DNA from 3 places in the Enterobacter sp. SCRI0065 genome. Region 1 is predicted to be linked to each of the others. Evidence: predicted binding sites of a transcription regulator. Region 1 holds the regulator's gene; each other region holds the start of a gene.

The links. The regulator CRP, encoded in region 1, controls carbon source genes, mostly activating them, when cyclic AMP is high. The targets are predictions, from matches to a motif close to ATGTGANNNNNNTCACAT.
Region 2: a site for CRP is predicted at 3,006-3,023, ahead of aaeR (HTH-type transcriptional activator AaeR). Genes of this name have one in related genera too.
Region 3: a site for CRP is predicted at 3,300-3,317, ahead of bhsA (multiple stress resistance protein BhsA). Genes of this name have one in related genera too.

What each region holds. Positions count from the first base shown of each region.
Region 1 is NZ_JCBAJB010000006.1:195,811-203,664, forward strand. Features, by position in the region: gene ppiA (peptidylprolyl isomerase A) at 1-451, shown strand, start outside; gene ficA (FicA/YhfG family antitoxin) at 559-726, shown strand; gene AC6EMZ_RS16820 (putative adenosine monophosphate-protein transferase Fic) at 716-1,318, shown strand; gene pabA (aminodeoxychorismate synthase component 2) at 1,350-1,913, shown strand; gene argD (bifunctional acetylornithine/succinyldiaminopimelate transaminase) at 2,000-3,220, shown strand; gene AC6EMZ_RS16835 (YccS/YhfK family putative transporter) at 3,217-5,304, opposite strand; gene crp (cAMP-activated global transcriptional regulator CRP) at 5,363-5,995, opposite strand; gene AC6EMZ_RS16845 (OsmC family protein) at 6,304-6,708, shown strand; gene AC6EMZ_RS16850 (phosphoribulokinase) at 6,755-7,624, opposite strand; gene AC6EMZ_RS16855 (YheU family protein) at 7,655-7,854, opposite strand, start outside.
Region 2 is NZ_JCBAJB010000003.1:472,339-480,192, forward strand. Features, by position in the region: gene aaeB (p-hydroxybenzoic acid efflux pump subunit AaeB) at 1-1,713, opposite strand, end outside; gene aaeA (p-hydroxybenzoic acid efflux pump subunit AaeA) at 1,719-2,651, opposite strand; gene aaeX (p-hydroxybenzoic acid efflux pump operon protein AaeX) at 2,659-2,862, opposite strand; gene aaeR (HTH-type transcriptional activator AaeR) at 3,041-3,967, shown strand; gene tldD (metalloprotease TldD) at 4,006-5,451, opposite strand; gene yhdP (AsmA2 domain-containing protein YhdP) at 5,542-7,854, opposite strand, start outside.
Region 3 is NZ_JCBAJB010000001.1:922,231-930,084, reverse strand. Features, by position in the region: gene mfd (transcription-repair coupling factor) at 1-1,769, shown strand, start outside; gene ldtC (L,D-transpeptidase LdtC) at 1,932-2,888, shown strand; gene bhsA (multiple stress resistance protein BhsA) at 2,969-3,226, opposite strand; gene AC6EMZ_RS04470 (TetR/AcrR family transcriptional regulator) at 3,473-4,108, shown strand; gene AC6EMZ_RS04465 (glycine zipper 2TM domain-containing protein) at 4,498-5,037, opposite strand; gene AC6EMZ_RS04460 (NAD(P)/FAD-dependent oxidoreductase) at 5,230-6,534, opposite strand; gene ycfP (alpha/beta hydrolase YcfP) at 6,770-7,312, opposite strand; gene nagZ (beta-N-acetylhexosaminidase) at 7,347-7,854, opposite strand, start outside.

The DNA.
Region 1 (7,854 bases):
GCTGGAACTCAACAGCCAGAAAGCTCCCGTTTCTGTGAAAAACTTCCTCGATTATGTGAACAGTGGTTTTTATAACAACACCACGTTCCACCGCGTGATCCCAGGCTTTATGTTGCAGGGCGGCGGTTTTAACGAGCAGATGCAGCAAAAGCAGCCGAACGCGCCAATTAAAAACGAAGCGGACAACGGCCTGCGCAATACTCGTGGCACCATCTCAATGGCGCGCACCGCAGACAAAGACAGCGCAACCAGCCAGTTCTTCCTGAACGTTGCAGACAATGCCTTCCTCGATCATGGCCAGCGTGACTTTGGTTATGCGGTATTTGGTAAAGTGGTGAAAGGGATGGATGTGGCCGATAAGATTTCTCAGGTCCAGACGCACGACGTTGGTCCTTACCAGAATGTGCCGACAAAACCGGTCGTTATCCTGTCCGCAAAAGTTCTGCCTTAACCTTTTCCTCTGCGGGCGGTCCTCGCCCGCTTTGCTTGCGTCTCCCTGCGAAAGCGCGTTTTGCTGCTTATACTTGTGGCAAACGGACACATTCAGGGAGGCGCGAAGTGAAAAAACTCACCGACAAACAAAAATCCCGACTCTGGGAACATCAACGCAACGCGAATTTTCAGGCCAACCGCCGTCTCGAAGGGGTGGAAAGCGCCTTAGTGACGCTGAGTGCAGAAGAGGCGCAAGCCCGTCTTGAAGAACTCAGGAGGCACTATGAGCGATAAAATTGGCGACGATCGCGACCCGTATCTCTATCCTGATCTGAATGTGATGCGCAATCTGCTGAACATCCGCCAGGCCGAGCGGCTGGCGCAGGCATCCTACGAGCTTACCGCGCTTCGCGCAGCAACCCTTCCCCTGGGGCCACCGGCCCGTGGGTTGCCGCATCTGTGCGCCATACATCGCCATCTTTATCAGGATATCTTTGATTGGGCGGGGGATATCCGGGAAGTCGATATCTATAAAGGCGATACGCGGTTTTGCCACTTTGCCTATATCGAGAAAGAGGGCAATGGCCTGATGCAGGATCTGGAAGAAGAGGGCTATCTTTCAGGGCTTGAACGCGAAGCGTTTATTGCCAGGCTCAGCCACTATTATTGCGAAATAAACGTACTGCATCCGTTCCGGATTGGTAATGGCATTGCCCAGCGCATCTTCTTTGAACAACTGGCAATCCATGCGGGCTATCAGCTCAGCTGGCGGGACATCAAACCGGATGCATGGTCTGCGGCCAATCAGAGCGGGGCAATGGGCGATTTAACCGAGCTCACTGTCATCTTCGCCAAAGTAGTGAAAGAAGCGCGGGAAACTGAGTAGAATAGGGCGGCCATTTTGTTCGGGAGCCGCCATGATTTTGCTGATTGATAACTATGATTCTTTCACCTGGAATCTTTACCAGTATTTTTGCGAGCTGGGTGCCGAAGTGGTTGTCCGTCGCAACGACGAGATTACGTTGGCGGATATAGATGCGCTGGCTCCGCAAAAAATCGTTATCTCTCCCGGCCCTTGTACGCCCTCTGAATCGGGTATTTCACTGGATGTGATACGCCACTACGCGGGAAAGTTGCCGATTCTTGGCGTCTGCCTGGGTCACCAGGCAATCGGCCAGGTCTTTGGCGCGACGATCGTGCGGGCCGCGAAGGTGATGCACGGTAAAACCTCACCCGTCACCCATTCTGGAACCGGCGTATTTCATGGCCTGAACAATCCCCTCACCGTCACGCGATATCATTCGCTGGTGATTGATCCTCCTACACTGCCCGAGTGCTTTGACGTCACTGCATTGAGCGATACTCAGGAGATCATGGGGATACGCCACCGCGAGTGGGATCTGGAAGGCGTGCAGTTCCATCCGGAAAGCATTCTCAGTGAGCAGGGCCATCAACTGCTGGCTAATTTCCTCAATCGCTGAATTTTAATTGCCTTGTTGTGATTTTTTATGCATATTTTGTGATTATATTTTCACAATGAATGTGACATAAAATGGATGGGCATGACATGGCAACTGAACAATCTGCAATTACGCGCGCAACTTTCGATGAAGTGATCCTGCCGATTTATGCACCGGCCGAGTTTATCCCGGTAAAAGGGAAAGGCAGCCGGGTCTGGGATCAGCAGGGCAAAGAGTACGTGGATTTCGCGGGCGGTATTGCGGTGACGGCGCTGGGGCATTGCCATCCTGCACTGGTTGAAGCATTAAAAACCCAGGGCGAAACCCTGTGGCACACCAGCAACGTCTTCACCAATGAGCCTGCGCTGCGTCTGGGACGTAAGATTATCGACGCCACCTTTGCCGAGCGCGTGCTGTTCATGAACTCCGGCACCGAAGCCAACGAAACGGCGTTCAAGCTGGCGCGTTACTACGCGTCGACCCGTCATAGCCCGTACAAAACCAAAATTATCGCTTTCCATAACGCTTTCCACGGGCGTTCGCTGTTTACGGTTTCCGTCGGCGGGCAACCGAAATACTCCGACGGATTTGGCCCTAAACCGGCAGACATTATCCACGTGCCGTTCAACGACCTGCATGCTGTAAAAGCCGTCATGGACGATCATACCTGTGCGGTAGTGGTTGAGCCAATCCAGGGCGAAGGCGGCGTGATGGCGGCAACGCCTGCGTTCCTGCAAGGTCTGCGAGAACTGTGTGATGAGCATCAGGCGCTGCTGGTATTTGATGAAGTCCAGAGCGGAATGGGGCGTACCGGCGATCTGTTTGCCTATATGCATTACGGCGTCACGCCAGATATCCTGACCAGCGCCAAGGCGCTCGGCGGCGGTTTCCCGGTTAGTGCCGTGCTGACTACCCAGGATATCGCGTCTGCCTTCCACGTGGGTTCCCACGGTTCAACCTATGGCGGTAACCCGCTGGCGTGCGCGATTGCCGGGGCGGCGTTTGATATCATCAATACGCCTGAGGTACTCAACGGGGTGAGCGCGAAACGCGAACAGTTCGTTAAGCAGCTTCAGCAGATCGACGCGCAGTTCGATGTGTTCAGCGATATTCGTGGCATGGGGCTATTGATTGGTGCAGAGCTGAAGCCGCAGTACAAAGGGCGTGCGCGTGATTTCCTGCACGCTGCGGCTCAAGAAGGCGTGATGGTGCTGAATGCCGGGCCGGACGTGATGCGCTTTGCGCCGTCTCTGGTAGTAGAAAGACAGGATATCGACGAAGGGATGATCCGCTTCGCCAGCGCGGTCGCGAGGGTCGTAAACGGTTAATATGGCTCGCGCTTTAAGCGGCGCGAGAGCCAAATGCCATGTTGTGGGCGTTGACGCCATGCCACCGACGAGATGGTGTGCATGGTGCTCAGATGCCCGAGCACGCGCTGTAAATGTTGCTCCAGCGTGCTCATCGGGCCGTAGGTGAGCGTCTCTGGCGCTTCCAGAATATTAGTATCGCCCGATTGTCCCGGCGCATCGTACTCCAGGCGCTGCTGACAGCGTTGCAGTGCAATTTCACACGATTCTAAATATCGCTGAGCCAGATCTGGCGTCAGCATCGTATGCTCGCGTGCCAGCGTCGTCATCGCATTAATATGCTCGACGATAAACTGGCTGTGCGTCACCCATAGCTTCATGTCTGCCAGATAGTGCGAATTAAAGCCCGGCTCCTGCATGGCCTGATTCAGCGAGTTAAACAGGGCGTTGTGCGCCTGGTTCACCTTCATACGCTGATACGCCAGCGGTGAAGGCTGCGGATCGGCGCTCAAAATCAACCGAATAGCCTGCTGGTCAGCTTCCAGTGCATCGTGGGCGTTTTGGCGTAATAAGCCGCTTTGCCATTGCGGCCACAGCCAGACCATGCCGCCAAAGGCGATCAGACAGCCAATCAGCGTATCGACCAGGCGTGCCACAATGAACTGTTCGCCGTTTAGGGTGAGCAACTGTAAGGTGTATACCGCTGTGACCGTAAACCCCACCATCGCCCAGCCGTAGTTTTTGCGGATGAAGAGATAGCTGACCAGGGTGATAACCAGCATACCCGCGAGGGTGTACCCGTCCGGGACGTGAAAGTGCAGCGTGACCCCGGCTATGACTAACCCGGCGATAGTGCCTCCTGCCCGATGAAGGATGCGTACCCGCGTTGCACCGTAGCCGTTTTGCGTGACGAACAGCACGGTCATTAAAATCCAGTAAGGCTTAGGCAGATGCAACGCCACACCCATCAGGCTGGCGAAACTTAACATGACGCTAATACGTGCCGCGTTGCGCAGTGCTGAAGACTTGAACGACAGATAGCTTTTCAGCGCGGGTAAGAGCGGGAGGCGTTTTTGCTTATCGGCCATCAGGTCGCGCGGGTAGAGCGGACGCTGTGTTCGCAGCACGCGTGCGATGCGGCTAAAGTGCCACGCGCAGAACTGCCCAACCGGGTTATCCGCATGCTGGTGGGCAATTTTTTCCAGCGCACCCAGCTGTTTATCCATCGTAAAGCGCGTGGGATATCGGTGGTACAAGATGTCGTCAGCCAGCACGCGCAGGCGTCCCGCAACGGTCTGGGCATTCCAGCGGATCACCGCCTCGGCGTGGCTACGCTCCACCAGCTTTTGTACTTCTTCAGGATGATGCAGACTAACGGAGATATGCTCCTGCAAATCCAGCCCAACCTGAAAAGTTCGTAGCAGCCGTTTGTATTCGTGGTTTTTATTGGCCGCGAGCATGTGAAGCTGTTGGTAACACTGGCTAATCAAATCGACTACTTTTTGTTGACGAGCCAGCAGTGGCGGCAACGCTTTTTCCGGATCGGTATGTTGTGTCAGCAGGGTGTATTTTGCTTCGCAATAGTCAGCGAGCTGTCGGTAGAGCAAGCTCAGCGACTCCCGCAGGGGCTGTTCCCGCCACATCCAGAACCAAAACCAGTTGAACAGCCCGTACCAGAGCGTGCCGAGGGCGTAAATTAAAAGCGGCTCCCACACCGGCATATTTCCGGCGAGGCTAAGCGTAAAAATGGCGGCAATCAGTGATGCAGGCAGTAATCGGGCATGCAGAGAGCTGATCTCTGCCGTGACGCCTAACGTCATGGCCAGCACCGTCAAAATCAGTGGCAGCGGAATATCACGAGCCAGTAAAAGCTGAACGGCAAGGCTACATCCTGCAAACAGGCAGCCACCGATAATCAGACGTTTGAAAAAACGTTTATGCGGAGTATCCAGACCCGCGATATTGCAGCAGGCAGGAACAAGCGAGAAAAGCAGACCGTGTTGCAGGTGGCCGAGAAGTAAACCGACAGCCACGGGAAGACATAACACCAACGTTTGTCGTAGTGCGTAGTTAACTTCTGGGTGATAAATCAGTCTGCGCCACATGGGTGAGAGAGACAAAAACGGCGTGACATCTTGCGATGGCACGCCGTTTTAACCGGGGTTAACGGGTTCCGTAAACCACGATGGTTTTGCCGTGAGCGGAGATCAGGTTCTGATCTTCAAGCATCTTCAGAATACGGCCAACGGTTTCACGAGAACAACCGACGATCTGACCAATCTCCTGACGGGTAATTTTAATTTGCATACCGTCCGGGTGGGTCATGGCGTCTGGCTGTTTCGCCAGGTTGAGCAGAGTCTGGGCGATGCGGCCCGTTACATCCAGGAAGGCGAGGTTACCCACTTTCTCAGACGTGACCTGTAGGCGGTTAGCCATCTGCGCAGAAAGACGCATCAGAATGTCCGGATTGACCTGGATGAGCTGACGGAATTTCTTGTAAGAGATCTCAGCCACTTCACAGGCCGATTTTGCACGTACCCAAGCGCTACGTTCCTGGCCTTCTTCAAACAGGCCCAGCTCACCGATGAAATCGCCCTGATTCAGATAAGAAAGGATCATCTCTTTCCCTTCTTCATCTTTAATCAGCACGGCCACTGAGCCTTTCACGATGTAATATAACGTTTCCGCTTTTTCACCCTGGTGAATCAGCGTGCTCTTCGATGGGTACTTATGAATATGGCAATGAGACAAGAACCATTCGAGTGTCGGGTCTGTTTGCGGTTTGCCAAGCACCATGCGCTGTTATCCTCTGTTATAAGCTGTCACCAGAGTCATAAGTTGCATCCTGACTCTGGGGTTGCAATCGAATTCTTACCCGTACCTGGGATTTGGCTGTCACAAATATTTGCAGCCAGTAAAGTTTGATGTCCTCTGCATACATGTGTAACGTCAATGTATTACTGTAGCATCGAGACTGTTTTAGCATAGCTTTTGCCGCGTGTCTCCTGGTGTCTCGCTTCAGCATGATGCAGGTCGCCTTCCAATGAGAGAATTGTCACGCACACCTAATCTGTACGAAAAAATGCAACTTCGGAGTGAATAAAATGCAAGCGCGCGTGAAATGGGTTGAAGGTTTAACGTTCCTCGGCGAATCCGCTTCAGGACACCAAATTTTGATGGACGGTAACTCCGGTGATAAAGCCCCTAGCCCGATGGAAGTGGTGTTAATGGCCGCTGGCGGATGCAGCGCGATCGACGTGGTGTCTATTTTACAAAAAGGCCGTCTTGCGGTGACTGACTGTGAAGTTAAGTTGACATCAGAGCGCCGCGAAGAAGCGCCGCGTCTGTTTACGCATATTAATTTGCATTTCATTGTGACTGGTAAAGAGCTAAAAGATGCAGCGGTGTCACGTGCGGTGGATTTGTCTGCGGAAAAATACTGCTCCGTAGCACTGATGCTGGAAAAAGCGGTGAAGATTACGCATTCGTATGAAGTGATCGAGGCGTAAAAATACGCCCGGTGGCGCTGTCCACAGCGCCGCCGGGCATAAAACGTTATGCGATCTGCTTGCCTTCCATCAGTCGCTGTACCAGCGGCATCATGATTAACTCCATCGCCAGACCCATCTTCCCGCCAGGTACCACCAGCGTATTAATGTGTGAAATAAACGAGCCTTGCAGCATCGCCAGCAGCCACGGGTAATCGATATCTTCCAGATTGCGGAAATGAATCACCACAAAGCTCTCGTCCAGTGACGGAATCGTTTTGGCCGCAAACGGGTTGGAGGTATCAACCGTTGGAACGCGCTGGAAGTTGATATGCGTGCGCGAGAACTGTGGGGTCAGAAAGTTGATGTAATCTTCCATAGAACGCACGACCGAATCCATCACCGCCTCGCGGGAATGGCCGCGCTCGCTGGTGTCGCGCGTGAGCTTTTGGATCCACTCGAGATTCACAATTGGCACCACGCCGACCAGCAAATCCACGTGCCGCGCTACGTCCTGATGGGGCGTCACCACGCCGCCGTGTAGCCCTTCATAGAACAGCACGTCGGTCGGTTCCGGCAGCGGCTGCCACGGCGTAAACGTGCCAGGAACCTGATTCCACGGCACGGCTTCATCGTAGGTGTGCAGATATTTGCGTGACTGCCCTGTTCCGGTTAACCCATATTCCGCGAAGGTTTGTTCCAGCAGACCAAAGTCGTTGGCATCGGGGCCAAAATAACTGATGTGCTTGCCTAAATCGCGGGCCTTGCGAATGGCCATGTCCATTTCAGGGCGGGTAAAACGATGAAAGCTGTCGCCTTCGACTTCTGCCGCCCGTAAATTGAGCTGAGCGAAAATCTTACGAAAAGCGAGGCTGGTGGTGGTGGTTCCCGCACCACTCGATCCCGTAACGGCAATAACCGGATGTCTGGCGGACATAGCAACTCCCTGACTGGAAAGATGAAGCAATCAACCGCGAAACTGATTGCGGGGCATGATGTTGACCGTTTCGTGCAGTTCAGACCACACCAGCAACACCTCGCCGTTTTGTAGCTGCCGTTTCACATCGGCGACCTTTTGTTCAAGCGAACGTTCATGTTCACCATAATCTGTGCCTTCGCGTAATACAAAGCTTTCGATCAGGCTATCCAGCGTTTCGGGAGCCAGAT
Region 2 (7,854 bases), on a different contig from region 1:
TTGGTGCGCGATGATCATCGTTAATGCCAGACGGAATTTGGCGATATCCCCGGGGAATTTGGTCAGCAGTAAAAACAACTGCTGATAAAGCGCGGGCAGATGATTCTCTTTACGCCGGGCGGTGTTGGTGGTCATCGCTGATACCGCGGCAGAGACAAACTGGTTTAACAGAACACGTCCGGTGCGCGCCTGCGAATTATCACGTACCAGAAGAATGACCATCATTGCCAGGAAACAGCCCACCAGTTGACCCAACGCGCTGTCCAGGAACTGGCTGAAGTGGAACGTCATTGGGTTATCGAGCACCAGAATATTAATGGTGCTCGCTAACGCCCCAAGCGATCCCAAACGTCGTTTTTGCACCTCAATGCCAATAAAGAACGCCAGCACCGCAAGACTAATGCACAGCAGCAACATGCTTTGTTGGGTGGACGGGAGAACGACCAGGAAGTAAAACGCACCAATAGGCAGCGCGGCTATCGCACCGTACAAGAAGTCGATTGCCACCATACGTGGGTTGGGTAAGCGCATCGCCAGCGACGTGACAACCGCAATCATCACCATCGCGCCATTACCAGAGGTCCAGCCGGTCCACAGCCAAAATAAGGTCCCGAGCATACAGGCCAGCGTGGTACGCCAGAAATTGACCATCGCATGATGTCTTTCCGCCGACTCCGCTTTAATGACAACCTCGCTTTGCAGAACCTCTTCTTCGGTAGCGCTAATCTTCGTATTACTGATAACACCGCGCTTGAACAGCAGATAACGCGTCGCCGCGCCGACCCAGGTGTAGATGGTGACCGGCGTATCACGCTCACCGGTCCAGGCAATCACCCGACGCATACGCTTGAGCTGTTTATGGACGTCCTGCACCGTTTGAACGGGCTCTTCGAATAGCTCGCGGAACGTATCAGTAACCGATTCCGGGCGAGTGTTTTGAATTAAATAGGTTTCGCACGCCTGGGTAATGAGCGTCAGTGAGACGGTATTGATGGCTTTCAGGCGACGGTTGGCGCGGGACCAGCGGGACGATTCCATATTCAGGTTGCTGCGCATCCCTTCAAGCGCAGCAGTACGACGCACTAACGTGCCCCAGGCTTTATCAACTTCTTCGCTGTCGCCATGCTTAATGCACAGCTGCATCAGTTGATACTGGCTAACGATGAGCGCATCCAGCTCAAGATCGACCTCCTGCTTGATGGAACGCGGGGAAAAGAGCAAATCGGCCACAATGGCGCAGACGATACCGATGACAATTTCGCTACAGCGCTCAAGCGCGAACTGCGGTGCCAGAAGCGGTTCCGCCTGGATCGTAATGACAATGATCAGCGCGGTATAACCAGAAAGTCCCCATGCATAGGAGTTCTCAATCTTGACCAGCGATGAGACCCAGGTACAAAAACCCGCCCAAATGCAGCAGACCATCAGCATCAGCAGCGGAGCGCGAATCATCGTAATGATGATGGTCAGCGCGGCAATACAGCCGATAAAGGTGCCGACAATACGTAACATCCCACGATAGCGAATCGCGCCGGAATAAGGTTCTCCCCCGGCGGCGAACGCCGGACCGGCCGCCACGATAGCCGCCGTCAATACTGCCCAGCGAGGCGTTTCAAGCTGAAAGTGAAAACCAACAAATAGCGCGAGCACGATGGCGCATGCCAGCTTAAGGGCAAAGCGAATATGCTGGCTGGCGATGGAAAAAATACCCATAACGCTTAACCGAACTCACGCAGACGGTGAGCAATCTTGCGGAACAGAGAATCGTTATGCGTGTCGCGATCCTTCTCGCCAGTGATGACAACCGTGGCCGTCGTGCCAGCAGGCCATAGGTTACCCTGCTCTTCATCCAGACGAATACGGACCGGCACGCGCTGCGCCAGACGTACCCACTCAAGGTTGGAATCGACCGTGGCCATCCCTTTCGTATCGCGAGTCGCACTGGAATTGGTGACGCCCGCGGCAATGCTATCGACCGTTCCTTTCAGAACGCGATTGCTCCCAAGCGGGGTGATTTCAGCGCGATAACCTGGGCGTACGCCTTCGAGTTTGGTCTCTTCCATATACGCCAGAATATAGAAAGAGTGCTGTTTGACTAACGCCACAGCGGTGGAGCCACGGGTAATAAACTCACCGGTATAGACGTTCAGGTTGGTTATCCAGCCATCGGACGGTGCGCGAATCACGGTTCGTTCGAGATCTAATTGCGCCAGGTCACGCGTGGCTTCCGCTTTAGCTAACTGATGCAGCACGGTTTGCAGCACGTTATTGGACTGGTCGATCTCTTCACGAGACATAGCCTGAATGCCCAGTTGATTACGACGCCCTGCCTCACGACGCTTTTCCGTCACCAGAGCTTGATAATAGGCGACATCTGCCTGAGCCTCTTCTAACGCTTTTTGATAGCGAGGCTGATCGATGGTAAAGAGCACCTGATCTTTTTTTACCAGTTGGTTGTCGTGTACGTTAACGGCAGTAATCAGGCCGGCGACATCCGGAGCGATGGCGACGATATCTGCGCTGAAACGCGCATCGCGCGTCCAGGGTGATTCAGTGTAATAAACCCACGCGCGGGAAATCGCGAAAAACGCCAGGATAACCAAAACCACGGTGATGGCGGTGCGGGAGATTTTTCTTGTTAGTGTTTTCACATCGACCTCAGACAAACATGCGCGATATTAAGTAAAACAGGCAGCAGTAAAGCGCGGTATTAAACAATGCAGGGTGCCAGACAAAATCATAGATCCCGGTTGGGACCAGCACCTTACGCACCAGCCAGAAAATCGCCAGTGATAAAAGAAGCTCAAAGAATATCGGCGGGAACGACAAACCGAACACCACGATAACGGGAAACAGACTCATGTTGACCTTGATTAGGAAGCGTGCAGGCGACAGTATTTTTAAGCTTGCGCCACCGCAGGAGGGCAAGAAAACCGTGCGGGAGTGGCGTGGCTGTTATGTAATGAATGATATATTACCGTAACTGTTATGCTGTTATCTATAATATGTGATCTAAATCACTTTTAAGCCAGAGTGAACAATGGAACGTCTAAAACGCATGTCAGTGTTTGCCAAAGTCGTCGAATTTGGCTCTTTTACCGCAGCTGCCCGACAGCTTCAGATGAGCGTTTCGTCCATCAGCCAGACGGTATCGAAACTTGAAGATGAGCTTCAGGTGAAGCTGCTAAACCGCAGCACGCGCAGCATTGGGCTGACGGAAGCCGGGAAAATTTATTATCAGGGCTGTCGTCGTATGCTGCACGAAGTACAGGATGTTCACGAGCAGCTTTACGCCTTTAACAACACCCCTATCGGAACGCTGCGCATTGGGTGTTCTTCAACTATGGCACAAAATGTCCTGGCGGGCATGACGGCGGAGATGCTCAAAGAGTATCCAGGGCTGACGGTCAATCTGGTCACCGGAATACCGGCACCGGACCTGATTGCTGATGGGCTGGACGTGGTGATCCGCGTGGGCGCATTACAGGACTCGAGCCTTTTCTCACGCCGTCTTGGCAGTATGCCGATGGTGGTTTGCGCTTCAAAAAACTATCTTGCGCAGTTTGGCGTCCCGGAAAAGCCCGCCGATCTCAGCAACCATTCCTGGCTGGAGTATAGCGTCCGCCCCGATAATGCGTTTGAACTGATTGCGCCAGAAGGGCTTTCAACTAAATTGCTTCCGCAAGGCAGGTTCGTCACCAACGATCCGATGACGATCTCACGTTGGCTGGTTGCCGGTGCGGGGATCGCGTATGTCCCACTTATGTGGGTGATCAAAGAGATCAATAGCGGTGAGCTGGAGATCCTGTTCCCGCGCTATCAATCCGATCCACGCCCGGTGTATGCCCTGTATACCGAAAAGGACAAACTGCCGCTCAAGGTGCAGGTATGTATTAACTATCTGACGGAATATTTCGTTGAAGTCGCGGAGCTGTATCAGGGAATGCGAGGAAGAAGAAAGGAATAACCTGATGCCCTCCGAGGGAGGGCATCAGAAAACAACAATCAGGCGGTGCCGCCTACGGTCAAATTATCAACCTTCAGCGTCGGCTGACCTACGCCGACCGGCAGACTCTGGCCTTCTTTACCGCAGACGCCCACGCCTTTATCCAGCTTCAGATCGTTGCCGACCATCGAAATCTGCTGCATGGCTTCGATACCCGAACCAATCAGTGTGGCACCTTTCACCGCTTTGGTGACTTTGCCTTTCTCGATCAAATAGGCTTCTGAGGTTGAGAAGACAAACTTACCAGAAGTGATATCCACCTGACCGCCGCCAAAGTTAGGCGCGAAGATACCGTAATCTACCGATTCGATAATCTCCTGAGGCGTGGATTTACCCGCCAGCATATAGGTGTTAGTCATACGCGGCATCGGCAGATGCGCGTAGGATTCGCGACGACCGTTACCGGTTGGCGCAACGCCCATCAGACGCGCGTTCAGTTTGTCCTGCATGTAGCCTTTCAGCACGCCGTTTTCGATAAGCACATTGTACTGACCCGGTGTGCCTTCATCGTCGATAGAAATTGAACCACGGCGATCGACCATAGTTCCGTCATCCACGACGGTACAAAGCTCAGAGGCAACCAGTTCGCCCATATGACCGCTGAAGACCGATGTGCCACGACGATTGAAATCACCTTCCAGACCGTGCCCTACCGCTTCGTGCAGCAGAACGCCGGGCCAGCCTGCGCCCAGCACTACAGGTAATGTACCCGCAGGCGCTGCAACCGCGTTAAGGTTCACCATCGCCATGCGAACGGCTTCTTTTGCCCACGCATCTGCGCGCACTTCACCGTCTTCATCGGCCAGGAACCAGTCATAGCCGAAACGACCACCGCCGCCGCTAGAGCCGCGCTCGCGTTTGCCGTCATCTTCGACCTGCACGCTGACAGAGAGTCGTACCAGAGGGCGCACATCAGCCGCCAGCGTACCGTCAGTGGCAGCCACCAGAATCAATTCGTAAACACCGCTCAGGCTGGCGGACACTTCCTGTACGCGTTTGTCCGCAGCGCGCGCCACTTTGTCCACGCGACGCAGGATATCCAGCTTCTCTTCACGGCTCATGCTTTGCAGCGGATCGATACTGGTATAAAGCGCAGAATGCTGAATTTCACCCAGCGTTTTCACGCGACCATCGCCGTTTTCACGCACAATGGTTCGGGCCGCATGAGCGCTCTGCTGCAATGCAGTCAGGCTGATTTGATCGGCATAGGCAAAGCCTGTTTTCTCACCGCTCACTGCCCGAACGCCGACGCCCTGATCGATGTTATAAGAGCCATCTTTAATGATGCTGTCTTCTAAAACCCAGGATTCGTGATAGCTCGACTGGAAATAGAGATCGCCGTAGTCGAGACGGCGCTCGGTCAATTGACCAAGGATGGAAAACAGGTCCTGATGACTCAGGCCGTTCGCTGCGAGCAAATGTTCACTTACCAGGTTCAGACTCATCGTTTTGCTACTCATTTCGTTCGTTGTCGCCACGGGGCGGTAAAAAATTCTTCTTAATTGAGAGTGAGGCAATAAATCGCCCGCGTCAAATCATTGCTTTGCATCTTTACGCGCCTGGCGCAGGACCTCATTAATCTGTGGCTTATCCATTGGACCGGTAATGCGATAGCGCAGAATCGAGACTTTGCTCCACAAGGGCCCAAGGACCTTACTGGCGGCAAACACCGCGGCACCCACAATCGGATTCACCACAAAGGCCGCCGCTACGCCTACGGTCGCGGAGATTTCTGGCGCAACGACCGCTTCCATATCCAGCTCGCGACGCACAAGGTTCACCGAACCTTTCATGGCGATATCTGCCTCCAGGCCATCCAACAGCGTATCGTCAGTATGCATGACGCCGTCTTTTATCCAGGCCGTACCGCTGATGGAATCGTAGTAGAACCCTTCGCTGAACGTGTCGCTGAAGTCAAAGCGCAGCTTGCGCAGCAGCGCATCAAAACTCAGCAGGCGCAGAATCTGACCGGCATGTCCGGTGCTGACATCGGCTATTTCACCTTTGCCCAGCTTCGCTTTCAGGATGCCGTTAAGCGAGGCTTCATCCGGCTTCCACGGCTCAGCGCGCCAGTGCAGATCGTAATTTATATCGAAAGAAGAACCTCTGAGCGGGGTGTTCACGCCGAAGAAATTAGCAGCGGCATCCACCTTGTTGCCTTTGATGGTGCCCTTCAAGGAGGTTCGCTGCTGAACCTTACCGTTGACCCATTCGCCATCAGCGGTCAGACGTCCAAAACCGGTATCGATAAGACCACCAACCAGACTCAACGTATCGCCATCAATGGCAAAATCACCGTCAATACGGCCATATTTCTGGCCCCACAACCAGCACTCCGCACAGCGCAACTGCAGATCTGGCCAGCCGCTGAAATCGACTTTTGATACTGCTGAAAGTGGCGAAACTGCGCTGCTTTCTCCTTTCGCTGTGGCGGTCGCCGGGTTGTAATAGAGATAGTTAATCGCCGCCTGCCACGGCGCGTTATCGCGCATCGTCAGCGTACCATTAATCTCCCGCCCCTGAGCCTCTACCATAGAGCCGTTTGCTGTGGGTTTCGCCACAATGCTGAGGTTGTTCCACTGTTGCCCGCCCAGGGCCAGCGACGGTGTACGCACGGTGATATGCTGCGGGAACTGGGCTGCGTCATCGACGTTATGTCCAACCCCTTTATTAAACAACGCCAACCATTCCGCTCCATCCATCGGCGGTAAATTGAGTTCGATGCCTTGCTGTTCCGGCAGCGGCGGGATGGTCCGGCTATCCGTAGTCCAGATAGCCCTGTCCAGGGTGAGTTTACTCCCGAGCAGCCAGCGGCTGTTGAAGTGATTTTTACCGTTGGCGCTGCCGGTCAGAGCGAAGCTGTTCAGGTCACCGTCGACATTAATCTTCATCGGTAACGGCTGACCAGATGCCTTATCCAGTGGTGCAGGTAAGTGGCTGCTGATATTTTTGAGATCGCCCGTCACGTCGACTTTGTAACGCGCACTGCCGCGATAAGGCAGGTCAATCGCCACTTTGCCGTCCCATGCCACTGAGCCATCAATGGCTTCAGCGATAGGTTTTGGCATAACGTCCATGCGCGACGGTTGCCAGTTAGCATTCATGTTAACCGCAACCTGATAGGCCTTCTCGCCCTCGGTTGTGGTGAAGTCCACATTGATCGGCTGATTAAACCAGTTGGCTTTGAGCGGCTCGCTCTTGAGGTTGCCGTTCACAAAGCTGAATGCCCCGCTCAGATTCTTCAGAGTGCTATCCAGCGGTTTGATGTACAGACTGTTGTTATTTAGCTTCACTTCGCCTTTTGCCGTCGTCATCTCACCGTCCAGCGGGATATCGAGATGTAAGCGAGCATTCACATCGCCATCAATCTGCAGTTCCTGTAGGGCCGCGCCCAGCGAATCATCCAGCGGTGTCTCTTCGAAATAAGGTCCAACGGCTTTACCCGGTCCGTTAATATCCGCATCTATCAGCAGCTTTTCTTTGGAGTAGTCCGGGATAACGGCCGTCAGATTACTGGCAGTCACGCCGCCCAACGCGACGCTGTCTGTTTTCATCCACAAACCATCGTTGAGGAAATTCAGCTCAATATCGAGATTTTTTAATGCCGGCCAGTCAGGCTGGAAGGCAAAGGTGGCATTGCGCAGCGGGACCAGAATCTGGAACTGGCCCTCGTTATGTTTGTAAGGGAAAAGGTGCGGATTTCCACCGTAAACCAAGGTCGCGTTATCCGCCTGACCGCCCTGAATCGCTCCACTCAGGTAGTCCACCAGCGCTTTGCCCATCAGGTTTTCGGGGAAATAGCGCCAGGCTTGAGAACCATCGTCTGTGCTGATCCCTGCAAGAATACC
Region 3 (7,854 bases), on a different contig from region 1:
AAGTCCGCGATGTCGCCGCCGAGCTGCTGGATATTTACGCCCAGCGCGCAGCAAAATCTGGCTTTGCCTTCAAGCATGATAAAGAACAGTATCAGCTGTTCTGCGATACCTTCCCGTTCGAAACCACGCCGGATCAAGCTCAGGCCATTAACGCCGTGCTCAGCGATATGTGTCAGCCGCTGGCAATGGATCGCCTGGTGTGTGGTGACGTGGGCTTTGGTAAAACCGAAGTGGCGATGCGCGCGACCTTCCTCGCCGTCGAAAATAATAAGCAGGTTGCTGTGCTGGTGCCGACCACTCTGCTTGCCCAGCAGCACTACGATAACTTCCGCGATCGCTTTGCGAACTGGCCGGTTCGTATCGAGATGCTGTCACGTTTTCGCAGCGCCAAAGAGCAGGCGCTGATCCTGGAGCAAGCCAGCGAAGGCAAAATCGATATACTGATTGGCACTCACAAACTGCTGCAAAGCGACGTGAAGTGGCGAGATTTAGGTTTACTGATTGTCGATGAAGAGCATCGCTTTGGCGTGCGTCACAAAGAGCGCATTAAAGCGATGCGTGCCGACGTGGATATCCTGACGCTGACTGCGACGCCGATTCCGCGAACGCTCAACATGGCCATGAGCGGCATGCGCGATTTGTCGATTATCGCTACCCCGCCAGCACGTCGTCTGGCGGTCAAAACCTTCGTGCGCGAGTACGACAGCCTGGTGGTTCGCGAGGCCATTCTTCGTGAAGTTCTGCGCGGCGGTCAGGTTTATTATCTCTTCAACGATGTTGAAAACATCCAGAAAGCCGCCGATAAGCTTGCGGAGCTGGTGCCCGAAGCGCGAATTGCCATCGGTCACGGGCAGATGCGCGAGCGCGAGCTTGAACGAGTGATGAACGATTTCCACCACCAGCGTTTCAACGTGCTGGTGTGCACCACGATTATCGAAACCGGGATTGATATTCCGACAGCGAATACCATCATCATCGAACGCGCGGACCACTTCGGTCTGGCGCAGCTTCACCAGTTGCGTGGTCGCGTGGGACGTTCGCATCACCAGGCCTACGCCTGGCTGATGACCCCGCATCCAAAGTCCATGACCACCGATGCGCAAAAGCGTCTGGAGGCCATTGCCTCGCTGGAAGATCTGGGTGCAGGCTTCGCGCTGGCGACGCACGATCTGGAGATCCGCGGAGCAGGTGAACTGCTGGGCGAAGATCAGAGTGGATCGATGGAAACCATCGGCTTCTCGCTGTACATGGAGCTGCTGGAAAACGCCGTTGATGCACTGAAAGCCGGACGTGAGCCGTCTCTGGAAGATCTCACCAGCCAGCAAACAGAAGTTGAGCTGCGTATGCCTTCCCTGTTACCGGATGATTTTATCCCGGACGTGAACACGCGCCTGTCGTTCTATAAGCGTATTGCCAGTGCTAAAAAAGAGACTGAGCTGGAAGAGCTTAGAGTTGAGCTTATCGATCGCTTCGGCCTGCTGCCGGATCCGGCGCGCAACCTCCTCGATATTGCACGTCTTCGCCAACAGGCGCAGAAGCTCGGCATTCGTAAACTGGAAGGTAACGATAAAGGCGGCATGATTGAGTTCGCTGAGAAAAATCATGTCGACCCGATGTGGTTAATTGGTCTGCTGCAAAAACAACCACAGCATTTCCGTCTGGATGGCCCGACGCGCCTGAAATTCACTCAGGAACTCACCGATCGCAAAACGCGGATGGAATGGGTTCGCAACTTCATGCGTCAACTTGAAGAAAACGCGATAGCGTAGCGTTATTGCCGGGCGGCACTCGCTTTCCCGGCCATTCCGTCTGAGCATAATTTACAAACTCTTTGCAATTGGCATCGACTTCCCGACACGTCCATCCATCATACTTATCAATTAACTATTTATATAACAATAACCTTATTGTTGCTATGGACATGGGTGATAATGATGACTCTGCGTTTTACACACTGGATAGCGCTCCTGGCGCTTGTCGGAAGCATAGCGATTGCACTTCCCGCTCGCGCCAATACCTGGCCCCTTCCCCCTGCCGGTAGCCGGTTAGTGGGCGAAAACCGTTTTCATGTCGTTGAAAATAACGGTGGGTCGCTGGAAGCGATTGCGAAAAAATATAATGTGGGTTTCCTTGCACTGTTACAGGCTAATCCGGGCGTTGATCCCTACGTGCCGCGCGCAGGTAGTGTGCTGACTATTCCGCTTCAAACCCTGCTGCCGGATGCGCCACGCGAAGGTCTGGTGATTAACCTGGCCGAACTGCGTCTTTATTATTATCCACCGGGTAAAAATGAAGTGACGGTGTATCCGATTGGCATTGGCCAGTTAGGTGGCGACACGTTGACGCCTACGATGGTGACGACCGTATCAGACAAACGAGCCAATCCAACCTGGACACCGACCGCCAATATTCGTGCCCGCTATAAAGCGCAGGGGATTGATTTACCCGCCGTGGTGCCTGCCGGTCCGGATAACCCAATGGGCCACCACGCCATTCGCCTTGCAGCCTACGGTGGCGTTTATCTTTTGCATGGAACCAATGCTGATTTCGGCATCGGAATGCGCGTGAGTTCAGGCTGCATCCGCCTGCGCGACGGCGATATCGAGGCGCTGTTCCGCGTCATTACGCCGGGAACGAAGGTCAACATCATCAATACGCCGATTAAAGTTTCTGAGGAGCCGGGTGGAAAACGTCTGGTGGAAATACATCAACCGCTGTCCAAGAACCTTGGCGACGATCCGCAGACTTTGCCTATTACGCTTACCGCTGCGATGCAAACTTTCAAAGCTGGCGCTGATGGAGTGGTAATGGAAAGCGCCATGGAGGCTCGCTCAGGAATGCCAGTCGACGTCACGCAACATCATAAAACCGCTCAGCAATCCCTTTAAGAACGGCTGAGACAAAAACGCCCTGCTCAACTGAGCAGGGCGTTTTTATTGCAGTGGCATATCTGAGGGTCGTGCAAAACTTATTTGTAAATAACAGCGGTACCGTGAAGGGTGTTAGGACCGGTGACCGATGTGATACGGAATGATTTCGCGCCCATTTGTTCCGCTTTTTGCGCCAGCTGATCTTCCAGCGAACCGAGGTTGGTACCCGCGTTAGCAGAAATGGTACCGACTTTATGCTGATCGGCTGGAGCGGACTGGACTTCTACCGCAGCGAAGCTTGCAAAAGAAAGTGAACTAAGAACAGCGGCAGCGATGAGGGTTTTAACGTTTTTCATGAGTATTTACCTTTAAACAGACGTATCAGGAAGTCGTAAGTTATTTACTTAACGATCGATAGGTAAATGATAGATGTGATCTGCATCACACGTCAATATGATTTTATAATGATCGTTAAATTAATTTTAAATCCCTTAAATTTCATACCCATATGATTATTTTATTTTAACGAAATCAGTGCTGGTCGCGGGTTGCTATTATTTTTATAATGGTCATTCAACAAACCATTAGAGGTACAACGGCCCATGACAACCGACGTAACGAGTTGCACGAAGAAAAGCCGTGGCCGACCAAAGGTGTTCGACAGGGATGCGGCGCTTGATAAGGCCATGACATTATTCTGGCAGCATGGCTATGAAGCCACTTCACTGTCCGATCTGGTAGAAGCGACGGGAGCTAAAGCCCCAACGCTCTATGCAGAATTTACCAATAAAGAAGGCCTGTTCAGGGCTGTACTTGATCGCTACATCGCCCGTTTTGCGGCGAAGCATGAAGCCCAGCTTTTTTGTGAAGAGAAAACCGTAGAGCAGGCATTGCAAGATTACTTCGCGACGGTTGCGGCATGCTTTACCAGCAAAGACACGCCGGCGGGCTGCTTTATGATCAATACTTCCGCTACGCTCGCGGCATCTTCAAAAGGGATCGCGAATACCGTGAAATCCCGCCATGCGATGCAGGAAGAGACGCTGACTACGTTTCTCCGCCATCGCCAACAGCGGGGCGAGATCCCAGCACACTGCAACCCTGAACGGCTGGCACAGTATTTAAGCTGTATTCTTCAGGGCATGTCGATTAGCGCCCGTGAAGGGGCAACTCTGGAAAAACTGCAAAACATTACCGCCACCACGCTTCGTCTGTGGCCTGAATTATTGAAAAACTAAGATATATCCCCAGAAATGAGATTTAGCCTATTTAACAATAGGCTAAACCTTTCTCGTAACGCGTCTCGTTTGCTACTCTTAAACAAAGATAATTGCGCTGCTAATGATTAGCGGCCATTTATAAGAGAAAAGTTAACCAACGCATACGGAAGGAAAATAAAATGATTTTGCTATTACCATTATTCAAGGTGCTAATAGTCATTACATTGTTATTTGGTCTCTGGGTTATCTGTGGTGGTTCAGTACTGTTTGCATTTATCTCAATACTGATTACAGGATTTCTCTTCCTGCGCCAGCGCAACGTATTCGACCTATAACAATGATATTACAGCAAAAAAAGGCTCCTCAGCCTGAGCGATTGAGGAGCCGAATGTAAAGCACATCTTTCTTCACACCTTGTTATTCAGTACCAGCTGGCCATTGCCATCCAGTGGAATCTGGGTGCCGGGATCTTTATCCATACGGATTTTTCCCTTCTGCTCGCCAATCTTATACGTCACATCGTACCCCAGCATTTTTTCTGATTTGTCATACACCGTTTTACAGCGCTGCTGCGTCGTGGTGTAAGTATCGCCATCCTGCATTGCGCCCTGCACCTGATTACCGGCATAGCCGCCACCTAAGGCACCGACAACGGTCGCAACGTCTTTACCGCGACCACCGCCGAACTGATGGCCGATCACGCCACCCGCAACGGCACCGAGCACAGAACCCGCAATACGGTTTTCATCCTGAACAGGGCGTCGATGAGTGACCGCAACGTTACGGCATTCCTGACGCGGCGTTTTAATCGATTCTTTAATCGGGGTGGCTGAGACCACCTGAGCGTACTGCGGGCTGCGATCGAACGCATTTAGACTGGCAACCGCCGCTACGCCCAGCGCAGCAGCAACGCCAATCCCTATACCCGCCAACATTGATTTATTCACGGGACTTCCTCCTTTGTTGCTATTGGTAACAATTTTGCAATCAAAGCAAGAGATCGACTATCAGAATAACGCTCAAAAATAGCGGCATACGATAAGAAAAACCGCGTTTAGGAAGACTCCTAAGCGCTCAGGGGAACGATGACAGCATGATATGCTAAAAGCCCTTCCAGGCGATCTGGAAGGGCCGAAGGATTAGTGCAGTTTGAGGCGCGGGCGAATCACACGGTTAATACTGCCCACCAGCATCATCAGGCCAGTTTTGAAGTAACCATGCAACGCCACCTGGTGCATACGGTACAGAGAGATGTACACAAAGCGCGCGATGCGCCCTTCTACCATCATCGATCCGCGCATCAGGTTACCCATCAGGCTGCCTACGGTGGAGAAGTTAGACAGCGAAACCAGAGAACCATGGTCCTTGTAGACGTATGATTTCAGTGGCTTACCTTTGGTCTGCGCCAGAATGTTATGCAGCGCAAGGCTTGCCATCTGGTGTGCTGCCTGAGCGCGTGGCGGTACAAACCCGCCTTCAGGACGGGCACAGGACGCACAGTCACCGATAGCAAAAATATCCGCATCGCGCGTGGTTTGCAGAGTCGGTTCAACCACCAGCTGATTGATCCGGTTGGTTTCAAGCCCGCCAATTTCTTTCATGAAATCAGGCGCTTTGATACCCGCAGCCCAAACCATCAGGTCAGCTTCTATATACTCACCGCCTTTAGTGTGCAGACCACCAGCGTCGGCGCTGGTGACCATAGTTTGCGTCAGTACGCGTACGCCCATCTTAGTCAGTTCATTGTGCGCGGCGCCAGAAATGCGTGGCGGCAGGGCTGGCAGAATACGTTCACCTGCCTCAACCAGCGTCACGTTCAGCGCGTCGTTGGTCAGCCCTTTGTAACCGTAGCTGTGCAATTGTTTGACGGCATTATGCAGCTCTGCTGAAAGCTCCACACCCGTCGCACCACCGCCAACAATAGCGATATTGACCTTACCGTTCGCACCCAGATTATTGGAATATTTCAGGAACAGATTTAGCATTTCCTGATGGAAGCGACGTGCCTGATGCGGATTATCGAGGAAGATACAGTGATCTTTGACGCCTGGCGTATTGAAGTCGTTAGAGGTACTCCCCAGCGCCATCACCAGCGTGTCGTACGCAAGCTTACGTTCCGGGACCAGTAACTCGCCCTTCTCATCACGCAATTCTGCCAGCGTAATCGTCTTGCTTTCGCGGTTGATGTCCATGACCGAACCCAGCTGGAACTGGAAATCATGATTACGCGCATGCGCCAGATAGCTCAGGGCATCGACACCTTCATCCAGCGAACCGGTTGCCACTTCATGCAACAGCGGTTTCCAAAGATGGCTATGGTTGCGGTCAACCAGCGTAATCTTCGCTTTTTTGCCACGACCGAGCTTCTTCCCGAGTTGAGTGGCCAGCTCCAGCCCACCCGCACCGCCGCCTACAATCACTATCTTTTTCAATGGCGTAGTCAATGTGACCCCCTCAAATTATTAACCAATTGTTAATTAAAAGTTATAAAAATAACCCTTAATTAACAACAGGTTACAGCACTGAAACCATTCAGGTGCATTGAGAATACCACGCACGGCGCATTGGTCATACCAAAATTGATATGAATCAAGTTTTGATGATTTAATTTTGTACAAGTGTAGCAAAGAGAAAGCCCGGCAAGCCTGCGCCGCCGGGCCAGAAGAGTGGTATGCGAGGTTAACCCAACGTTTTGAAAGCTTTGATGCGCTGTAGATGCACAGAGATATTCTTGAATTTGTGAGTCTGCTCTTCGTCCCAGACGATTTCATAATAATGATGAAGGAACTCAGCCGCGCGGTGGCTGTTCAGCGCCTCATCCTGACGAGAGAGAATCACCATGCAGCGGTCACGATTTTTCTCACGGAAATTACTGACGCATTTCGTCGCGATATCAGCGTACTCTTCCGGACGATCGATCTTGCCTTCCATGTTCTCTTCCGGGAACAGGTTAGGATTGAACACCACCTGACGGATATCGCAGAGAAAACCGATCCGCTCCGCCCAATACCCGCCCAGACCCACGCCACAAATCAGGGGGCGTTCGTCAACGTTAAGCTGCAGCATTTTGTCGACTTCCTTGAGCAGATGCTGCATATCATGTTTCGGATGGCGCGTACTGTAGCTAATCAGCCGTACATCAGGGTCGATGAACTGCAGTTGCAGCACCTTCTCATGGTTACCAGGACTGTTCGAGTCAAAACCGTGCAAATAAATGATCATTGTTTCCTCGTCACATTACGCCTTCTGAGAGGGGTTATTGGCCCGCTTTATGAGCCTGCCAGCGCTCATTGAGTGCCTCAAGCTGTGCATTCACCGTCTTCCAGCGAGCCGTGTTCATCAGCTCCTGACGACCAAATGAACCTTTATGATACAATTGTGTAACACGCTCAGCATTGATCGGCGACAGGTTATCTAACACGCTAACTGCACCTTTACGATTATTACAGACCAGGATCATATCGCAACCTGCATCCAGGGAGGCTTGCCCGCGCTCCGCGTAACTGCCCATGATCGCGGCCCCTTCCATCGACAAATCGTCAGAGAAAATCACGCCGTTAAAACCAAGCTCCTGGCGCAAAACGGTTTTTAGCCAGTGCGATGATCCGCTGGCAGGACGAGGATCAACGTCGCTGTAAATCACATGCGCAGGCATGATCGCGTCAAGTTTGTTATCGGTAATCAGCGAGCGGAATACCGACATATCTTTTGCACGGATAACCTCTTCTGGACGCGGATCGCGTGGCGTCTCCTTATGCGAATCG